Regions from separate parts of the Microbacterium sp. CIAB417 genome, predicted to be linked through region 1. Evidence: riboswitches for the same ligand, from Rfam matches in the RefSeq annotation. Region 1 holds a riboswitch; the other holds the start of a gene.
The links. Region 1 has a riboswitch for glycine ahead of KYX17_RS13370 (glycine cleavage system aminomethyltransferase GcvT). Riboswitches for the same ligand answer to the same signal wherever they lie in the genome.
Positions count from the first base shown of each region.

Region 1 (4,017 bases):
GTGGCAGCGTTCAACTTCATGGTGCACGAGCCGAGAGGGATCATCCCGCGATCGAGCGCGTAGTCGCGGTCGGCCAGGGTCTTCAGGTAGCGCATCATCGCCGTCTCCGAGCGGTGCGCGTGGAAGACCGGATGCGTGAGGAACTCGTCGCGGCGGTGGAGATCGGCCGCGACGCCGGCCAGGGGCGCTGTGCCCTCGACGTCGATCGTCGTCTCGTCGGGCAGTCCGAAGGCGGCCGCCACCGCGGCGAGGTCAGCGGGCGTGGTCGTCTCGTCGACCGAGATCCCCACCGTCGCCTCATCCGCGAAGAAGAGCTGGTAGCCCCGGCGCCGTGCGCGCTCGATCACGCGCTCGGCGGTGCCGGGAACGACCACGCGCACCGTGTCGAAGAACGCGTCGTGCACGACGTCGAGCCCGCCGGCGCGCAGCGTCTCGGCGAGCGCCTGTGCCTTGCGGGCCACAGCCGTCGCGATCGCGCGCAGGCCTTCGGGACCGTGGTAGACCGCGTACATCGCCGCCATGACAGCCAGCAGCACCTGGGCGGTGCAGATGTTGGATGTGGCCTTCTCTCGGCGGATGTGCTGCTCGCGCGTCTGCAGCGCGAGGCGGTAGGCGGGGTGTCCCGCCGCATCCTGGGAGACTCCGACGAGGCGTCCGGGAAGCTGACGCTCGAGTCCCGCACGCACGGCGAGGTACCCGGCGTGAGGTCCGCCGAAGCCGAGCGGGACGCCGAAGCGCTGCGTGGTCCCGGCGGCGATGTCGGCACCGAATGAGCCGGGCGAGCGCAGGAGGGTGAGCGCGAGCAGGTCGGCGGCGACCACCACGAGCCCGCCCTGCGCCTGGACGGCCGCGACGAGCTCGGTGGGATCCCACACGCGGCCACTCGCCGCCGGGTACTGCACGAACGCTCCGAACACGGCGTCGGACGCGGTGCCCGGCTCCCAGGTGCGGGTGTCGATCTCGCGGATCCGAATGCCGACCGCGGCGGCGCGGTGGTGCAGCAGCGCCTTGGTCTGCGGGAGGGCGTCCGCGTCGACCAGGAAGACGTCGGACGCGGACTTCGAGGCGCGGCGGGCGACCAGCATCCCTTCGACGACGGCCGTCGCCTCGTCCAGCATCGAGGCGCCCGCGGTCGCCAGGCCCGTGAGGTCGGTCACCATCGTCTGGAAGTTGATGAGCGCCTCGAGTCGGCCCTGCGAGATCTCGGGCTGGTAGGGCGTGTAGGCGGTGTACCAGGACGGGTTCTCGAAGACGTTGCGGGCGATCACGGCGGGCGTGAACGTGTCGTAGTACCCCAGGCCGATCATCGGCCGTGCCGGACGGTTCGCGTCGGCGAGCGCGCGCAGCTCCGCCAGCGCCTCCGCCTCGGTGGCGGCGTCCGGGATGCTGCTCGTGGCCCGCGTGGCCGCATGGATGGATGCGGGGACCGCGGTGCGCACGAGCTCGTCGACGCTCGCGTACCCCAGCGTGTCGAGCATGTGCCGCTGCGCGGCCGCATCCGTGCCGATGTGACGCTCGGTGAACGGAACGCTCACGCGGCGCCCTCGATGAGCGCCTCGTACCCGGCGCGGTCGAGCAGGGGCGCGCTCTCGCCGTCGAGCTCGATGCGCACGAGCCACGCGCCGTACGGGTCGGCGTTCACGAGCGAGGGGTCGGCGTCGACCTCCCCGTTGACCTGGATGACGCGTCCGCTGAGCGGGGCGTAGAGCTCGCCCACCGACTTCGTCGACTCGATCTCGCCGCACACCTGCCCGGCGACGACCGGGGCGTCGATTGCGGGAAGGTCGACGAACACGACGTCGCCGAGCTGTTCGGCGGCGTAGTCCGTGATGCCGAAGGTGGCGACGCCGCCCTCGATGAGCACCCACTCGTGCTCGGCGGTGTAGGACAGCGTGGTCGGATCGACGGTCATTTCTTCCTCCGGTAGAAGGGCGGTTCGGTCACGGTCGCGGGGATTCGCGAGCCGCGTACATCGATGAACAGGTCTGTGCCGATCGGGCTTCGGTCACCGTCGACGTAGGCGAGCGCGATCGGATGTCCGAGGGTGGGGCTGAGCGCACCGCTCGTGATCTCGCCGACCACGGTGCCCTCGGCGTCGAGGACGGCATAGCCCGCACGCCCTGCACGCTTGCCCTCCGAGACAAGGGCGACCAGAACGCGCGCATCGGACGCGGGCTCGGTCGCCCCCTTGCCGATGAAGGCGTCCTTGTCGTCGGCGACCACGCGTGCGAGCCCGGCCTGCGCGGGCCGCACGTCGCGGTTCAGCTCGTGCCCGTACAGCGGCATGCCCGCCTCGAGGCGCAGGGTGTCGCGCGCCGCGAGGCCCGCGGGGACGAGGCCGAAAGGCTCCCCCACCGCCAGGAGGGCGTCCCACAGCTCAGCTGCCGCATCCGGTCGCACGAGAATCTCGACGCCATCCTCCCCCGTGTACCCGGTGCGCAGGATCAGCACCGACTGCCCGGCGAAGTCCGCGGCGCGCACACTGTAGTAGCCGAGGTCGTCGAAGCTCCACGGCGTCGGGGCATCGCCCTGACGACGCGCGGGTTCTGCGAGTTCCAGACCGGGCAACGCCTCGAGCACCGCGATCGCCGCCGGGCCCTGCAGGGCCAGCAGCGCCGAGTCGTCGGACACATCCTCGACCGTGACGTGGACCCCGGCGATGAATCCGAACGATCCGTCCGCGCTCACGGCGGGAGCGGGCGGCGTGAACGATGCGCGCGCGTCGGCGAGCGCCTCCGCCACCGCATCGTGGTTGCCCGCGTTGGCGATGACGATGAACCAGTCGTCGGCCAGGCGGTAGACGATGACGTCGTCGACGATGCCGCCGTCGGGGGCGAGCACGAGAGAGTACTTCGCTTTGCCGAGCCGCATGCCCGAGTGGCGGGCGGCGAGCGCGTAGTCGAGGAAGGCTCCCGCGTGCGCGCCCGTCACGAGGAACTCCGCCATGTGCGAGATGTCGAAGAGCCCTGCGGCCTCGCGCACGGCACGGTGCTCGGCGAGATCGGACCCGTAGCGCACGGGCATGAGCCATCCGCCGAAGTCGGTGAAGGCGGCTCCGGCCGCCTCGTGGCGGTCTCGGAGCGGGGTGGAGCGTGGATCGGTCATGAGTTCTCCCGGGTGGATGCGGGTAGGCGAGGGCCTGAGAACTCCCCCTCTGTCATGGGCCTGAGAGTTTCGAACACGCGGGGCGCGATCTTTCACCGTCGGCGGATCCGCGAGGATCGCTTTTCAGAGTCGCCCGACCGGGGCGGTACGCGTACCTGAGAGATTGGCGGGGAGGCTTGCTCCTTCGGTGCTCGGACAAGATCTCCGAGACTCTCCCGCACCGGTCGTGGGGCCGATATTCACGTTGTCGGGCCAGCATAGCCCGCCGCACCCGCGCGGGCGATCAGGGCACGCAGGCGCCGGAGCCGACGGCATCCGTCAGGGTGGGCGCTGCCTCAACGACCGGGGCGAGCTCGGTCGCGGTCGACGCGTACCCGATCTCGGAGCCGTCGTCGGCGCGCGCGAACACGATGCCCACGGCCTCCCCTGCGGCGTTCAGCACCGGGCCACCCGAGTTACCGGGGCGGACCGTGGCCGCCAGCGCGTAGACGTCGCGCTGATCGCGTCCCTGGTCATAGATGTCGGGCACCGAGACCACCCCGACGGTCTGCACCGTGGCGCTGCCCATCGTGAACGGTCCGCCGTAGGGGTAGCCCTGCACGACGGCGGCGGCGCCGGGGCCGAGATCGGCACCGATCGGCAACGCGGCCGCATCCAGATCGTCCACCGCGATCAGGGCGAGATCCGCCGTGGCATCGACGTACACGACGCGTCCCTCGCGCGCGGCGCGCCCCGGCAGTTCCACCATCGGACGCTCGACGCCCGCGATCACGTGGGCGTTGGTCACGACGCGATCGGGAGCCACCACGAAGCCGCTCCCGGTGAGGTTGCGTCCGCAGGAGTACGCCGTTCCGGCGATGCGCGCCACCGACTGTGCCGCGGTGCTGAGGGCGGAATCGTCGAGGTCCACGG
Region 1 is NZ_JAHZUT010000003.1:222,054-226,070, reverse strand. Features, by position in the region: gene gcvP (aminomethyl-transferring glycine dehydrogenase) at 1-1,478, opposite strand, end outside; gene gcvH (glycine cleavage system protein GcvH) at 1,532-1,912, opposite strand; gene KYX17_RS13370 (glycine cleavage system aminomethyltransferase GcvT) at 1,909-3,105, opposite strand; glycine riboswitch at 3,239-3,333, opposite strand; gene KYX17_RS13365 (MarP family serine protease) at 3,389-4,017, opposite strand, start outside.

Region 2 (4,017 bases), on a different contig from region 1:
CTGCTCGGCGTACTCCGCCGCGCGGCCGGGCACCCGCACCGACACGGTGTCGAAGAACGCGTCGTTCAGGACCTCGACGCCCGCGTCGGCGAGCCAGTCGCGCAGCAGCGACGCCTTCGCCGCGGTCTCCGAGGCGATCGCGCGCAGCCCGTCGGGTCCGTGATAGACCGCGTACATGGACGCCATGACGGCGAGCAGCACCTGGGCGGTGCAGATGTTCGACGTCGCCTTCTCACGACGGATGTGCTGTTCGCGGGTCTGCAGCGACAGCCGGTAGGCGGGCTTGCCGTCGGCGTCCACCGAGACGCCGACGAGCCGGCCGGGAAGCTGACGTTCGAGCCCCTGGCGGACGGCCATGTAGCCGGCGTGCGGACCGCCGAAGCCCATCGGCACGCCGAGGCGCTGCGTCGTCCCGACGGCGACATCGGCCCCCAGCGAGCCGGGAGAGGCGATCAGCGTGAGGGCCAGGAGATCGGCCGCGACCACGGCCAGGCCCCCGGCGACATGCGTCGCGTCGATGACCGCCGTGGGGTCCCACACGAGGCCCGAGGCAGCCGGATACTGCACGAAGACGCCGAACAGCTCCTCGGGCAGCGCCTCGCCGGCCGCGAGGTCGCGCTCGACGAGCTCGACGCCCACGGCATCCGCTCTGGTCGCCAGCAGGGCCTTGGTCTGCGGGAACGCTCCGGAGTCGACCACGAAGACGTTCGAGGCGGCCTTGGACGCGCGGCGTGCGAGCAGCATGCCCTCCGCGACCGCCGTCGACTCGTCGAGCATGGAGGCGTTCGCGGTGGACAGCCCGGTCAGGTCGGCCACCATGGTCTGGAAGTTGATGAGCGCCTCGAGGCGCCCCTGCGAGATCTCCGGCTGATAGGGCGTGTACGCCGTGTACCAGGACGGGTTCTCCAGGACGTTGCGCTGGATCACGCTCGGAGTGATCGTGCCGTAGTACCCCAGGCCGATCATGGGCGTGCTGACCGTGTTGCGCGCGGCGAGGGCGCGCAGTTCCGCGAGCGCCTCGGCCTCGGTAGCGGCGCTCGGGATGGCGGACTCCCCTGCGGCGGTGAAGATGGATGCCGGGACGGCCTGGCGCATCAGCTCGTCGACGGAGGCCTCGGCATCCGCGACCCCGAGGGCGTCGAGCATCTGCCGCTGCGCGTCGGAGGTCGTCCCGATGTGACGGTCGGCGAAGGAGACCATCAGCCCTCCGTGATGGCGACGTAGGCGTCGCGATCCAGCAGGCCGTCGAGCGCGCCATCGGCGACGGCGACCTTGATCAGCCACGCGTCCTCGAACGGCGAGGAGTTCACCAGGGCCGGGTCGTCGACCACGGCCTGGTTGACCTCGGTCACGGTTCCTGCGACCGGCGCATAGAGCTCGGAGACCGACTTCGTCGACTCGGCCTCGCCGAAGACGGCGCCCCGGGTGAGCTCGGTGCCCACGGCGGGCAGCTCCACGAAGACGATGTCGCCGAGGGCGTCCGCGGCGAAGTCGGTGATGCCGACCGTCGCCGTGTCGCCGTCGACGGCGACCCACTCGTGCTCTTCGCTGTACTTCAGGGTTGTCAGGTCGGTCATCTCGTCCTCCGGTAGAAAGGCATGTCGGTCAGGGTCGCGGGGATCCTCGTCCCCCGCACGTCCAGGAAGAGCGGCTGCTCGCGCGCCGCCGGGTCGATGTAGGCCATGGCGATCGGGTGTCCGAGCGTCGGGCTGAGCGCACCGCTGGTGATCTCGCCGACGACGGAACCGTCCTCCGACACGACGGCGTAGCCCGAACGGCCGGCTCGACGGCCCTCAGCGGCGAGGCCGACCAGGACTCGCGCGTCGGATGCCGGCTGCACCGCGTCCCTGCCCACGAAATCGTCCTTGTCGGCGGCGACGACGCGTCCCAGCCCCGCCTGCGCCGGCTTGGTGTCCAGCGTCAGCTCGTGGCCGTACAGCGGCATGCCCGCCTCGAGACGGAGCGTGTCCCGTGCCGCGAGACCGGCGGGAACGAGACCGTGCGGCTCCCCCGCCGCGAGCACCGCATCCCACAGGGCGGTCGCGTCGGCGGCGCGCACGAGCAGCTCGAAGCCGTCCTCGCCGGTGTACCCGGTGCGCGCGATCAGCAGCGGCTCGCCGCGGAAGCGGGCCGACGCCCAGGCGTAGTAGCGCTGTTCCGCCCACGGGATCGAGACCTCCGTGATGCCGTCCGTCTCGGCGAGGATCGTCTCGGCGGCCGGGCCCTGCACGGCCAGCAGCGCGTAGTCGTCGGAGACGTCGACGACCGTGACGCCCCCTTCGCTCGTCGAACGGTCCGCACCCCCTTCGCTCGTCGAACGGTCCGCACCCCCTTCGCTCGTCGAACGGTCCGCACCCCCTTCGCTCGTCGAACGGTCCGCACCCCCCTCGCTCGTTGAGCGAGCCGCAGGCGAGTCGAAACGCGTCCGCTCCTGGAGCGCGTGCGCCACGGCATCCCGGTTCCCGGCGTTGGAGATGATCAGGAAGCTCTCCTTGCCGAGCCGGTAGACGATGACGTCGTCGACGATGCCGCCGGACTCGGCCAGCACGAGCGAGTACTTCGCCCGGCCGACGGCCACGGCGGAGATCCGACCGGCCAGCGCGTGATCGAGGTAGGCCGCGGCATCCGGACCGTCGACGGTGAACTCGGCCATGTGCGAGATGTCGAACAGACCCGCGGCCCGGCGCACGGCATGATGCTCGGCGAGGTCCGACGTGTAGCGCACCGGCATCTGCCAGCCGCCGAAGTCGGTGAAGGACGCGCCCAGCGACTCATGTCGCTCGCGCAGAGGTGTGAAGCGGGCCACGGAGTTCTCCCGGATCGGACGGATGGATGCCGTACGGAATGCACGGTATCCGAGAACTCCCCCTCTGTCATGGGCCTGAGAGTTTCACCCCGATGGGGCTTTCACCGTCGGCGGATGCGCGGGCATCGCTTTCCAGAGTGGCCCGACCGGCGCGGTACGCGTACCTGAGAGATTGGCGGGGAGGCTTGCTCCTTCGGTGCCCGGCCGGAATCACCGGGGCTCTCCCGCACGGGTCGTGGGGCCGTCTTCAGTTGTGCGACCAGCTTACGGCCTCCCCGCGAGCTCCGCGCGCACCTCGTCGCGCAGCCGGCCCATGTTCTCCGGGTCGGGCGCCGCGCCCAACAGGGTCTTCGTGTAGTCGTGCTGCGGGTCGAGGATGACCGCGTCCGCCGGCCCGCGCTCGACGATGTCTCCCCGGTACATCACGAGGATCTCGTCGCTGAAGTGGCGTGCCGTGGCGAGATCGTGCGTGATGTAGAGCACGCCGAGGTTCTCCTCGCGCTGCAGGTCGGCGAGCAGGTTCAGGACGCCGAGACGGATCGACACGTCGAGCATCGAGACCGGCTCGTCGGCGACGATGAACCGTGCGCCCGGCGCAAGCGCCCTGGCGATGGCGACGCGCTGCCGCTGTCCGCCGGACAACTCGTGCGGACGCCGCTCCGCGAAGCTCTCGGCCGGCGACAGCCGCACCCGCTCGAGCAGATCGAGGGCCTTCTCGCGCACCTCGCCGCGGGAGAGCTTCGGGTGGTGGATGCGCAGGGGCCGCTCGAGGTGATGGATGATCGTGTGGAACGGGTTGAGCGACGCGAACGGGTCCTGGAACACCATCTGCACGTCCGACCGGTAGCGCGCCAGCGCGGATCCGGATCTCCCGCTGGGAGCGCCGTCCAGCAGGATCTCCCCCGACGTCGGCGTCTCCAGCTTCATCAGCATCCGGGCGATGGTCGACTTCCCGCTGCCGGACTCGCCCACGAGCGCGATCGTCTTGCCCGCCTCCAGAGTGAACGAGACGTCCTTGACCGCGTGCAGCGTCGTGGACTTGAGCCCCGAACGCAGGCGGAAGTCCTTGACGAGGTGGCGTGCTTCCAGAGTGCTCATCGGACGTCCTCCTTGACGGATGCCGCGGCCGCCCCCGCGTGTGCGGCGTCGCCGCTGCGGACGAAGCCGCCGCGCTCTCCGCGCAGGCTCGGGAAGCTGGAGAGCAGCTTCCG
Region 2 is NZ_JAHZUT010000001.1:283,634-287,650, reverse strand. Features, by position in the region: gene gcvP (aminomethyl-transferring glycine dehydrogenase) at 1-1,200, opposite strand, end outside; gene gcvH (glycine cleavage system protein GcvH) at 1,200-1,577, opposite strand; gene KYX17_RS01465 (glycine cleavage system aminomethyltransferase GcvT) at 1,574-2,806, opposite strand; glycine riboswitch at 2,949-3,043, opposite strand; gene KYX17_RS01460 (ATP-binding cassette domain-containing protein) at 3,071-3,904, opposite strand; gene KYX17_RS01455 (ABC transporter ATP-binding protein) at 3,901-4,017, opposite strand, start outside.
Region 2: another riboswitch for glycine. It lies ahead of KYX17_RS01465 (glycine cleavage system aminomethyltransferase GcvT); the one in region 1 lies ahead of KYX17_RS13370 (glycine cleavage system aminomethyltransferase GcvT).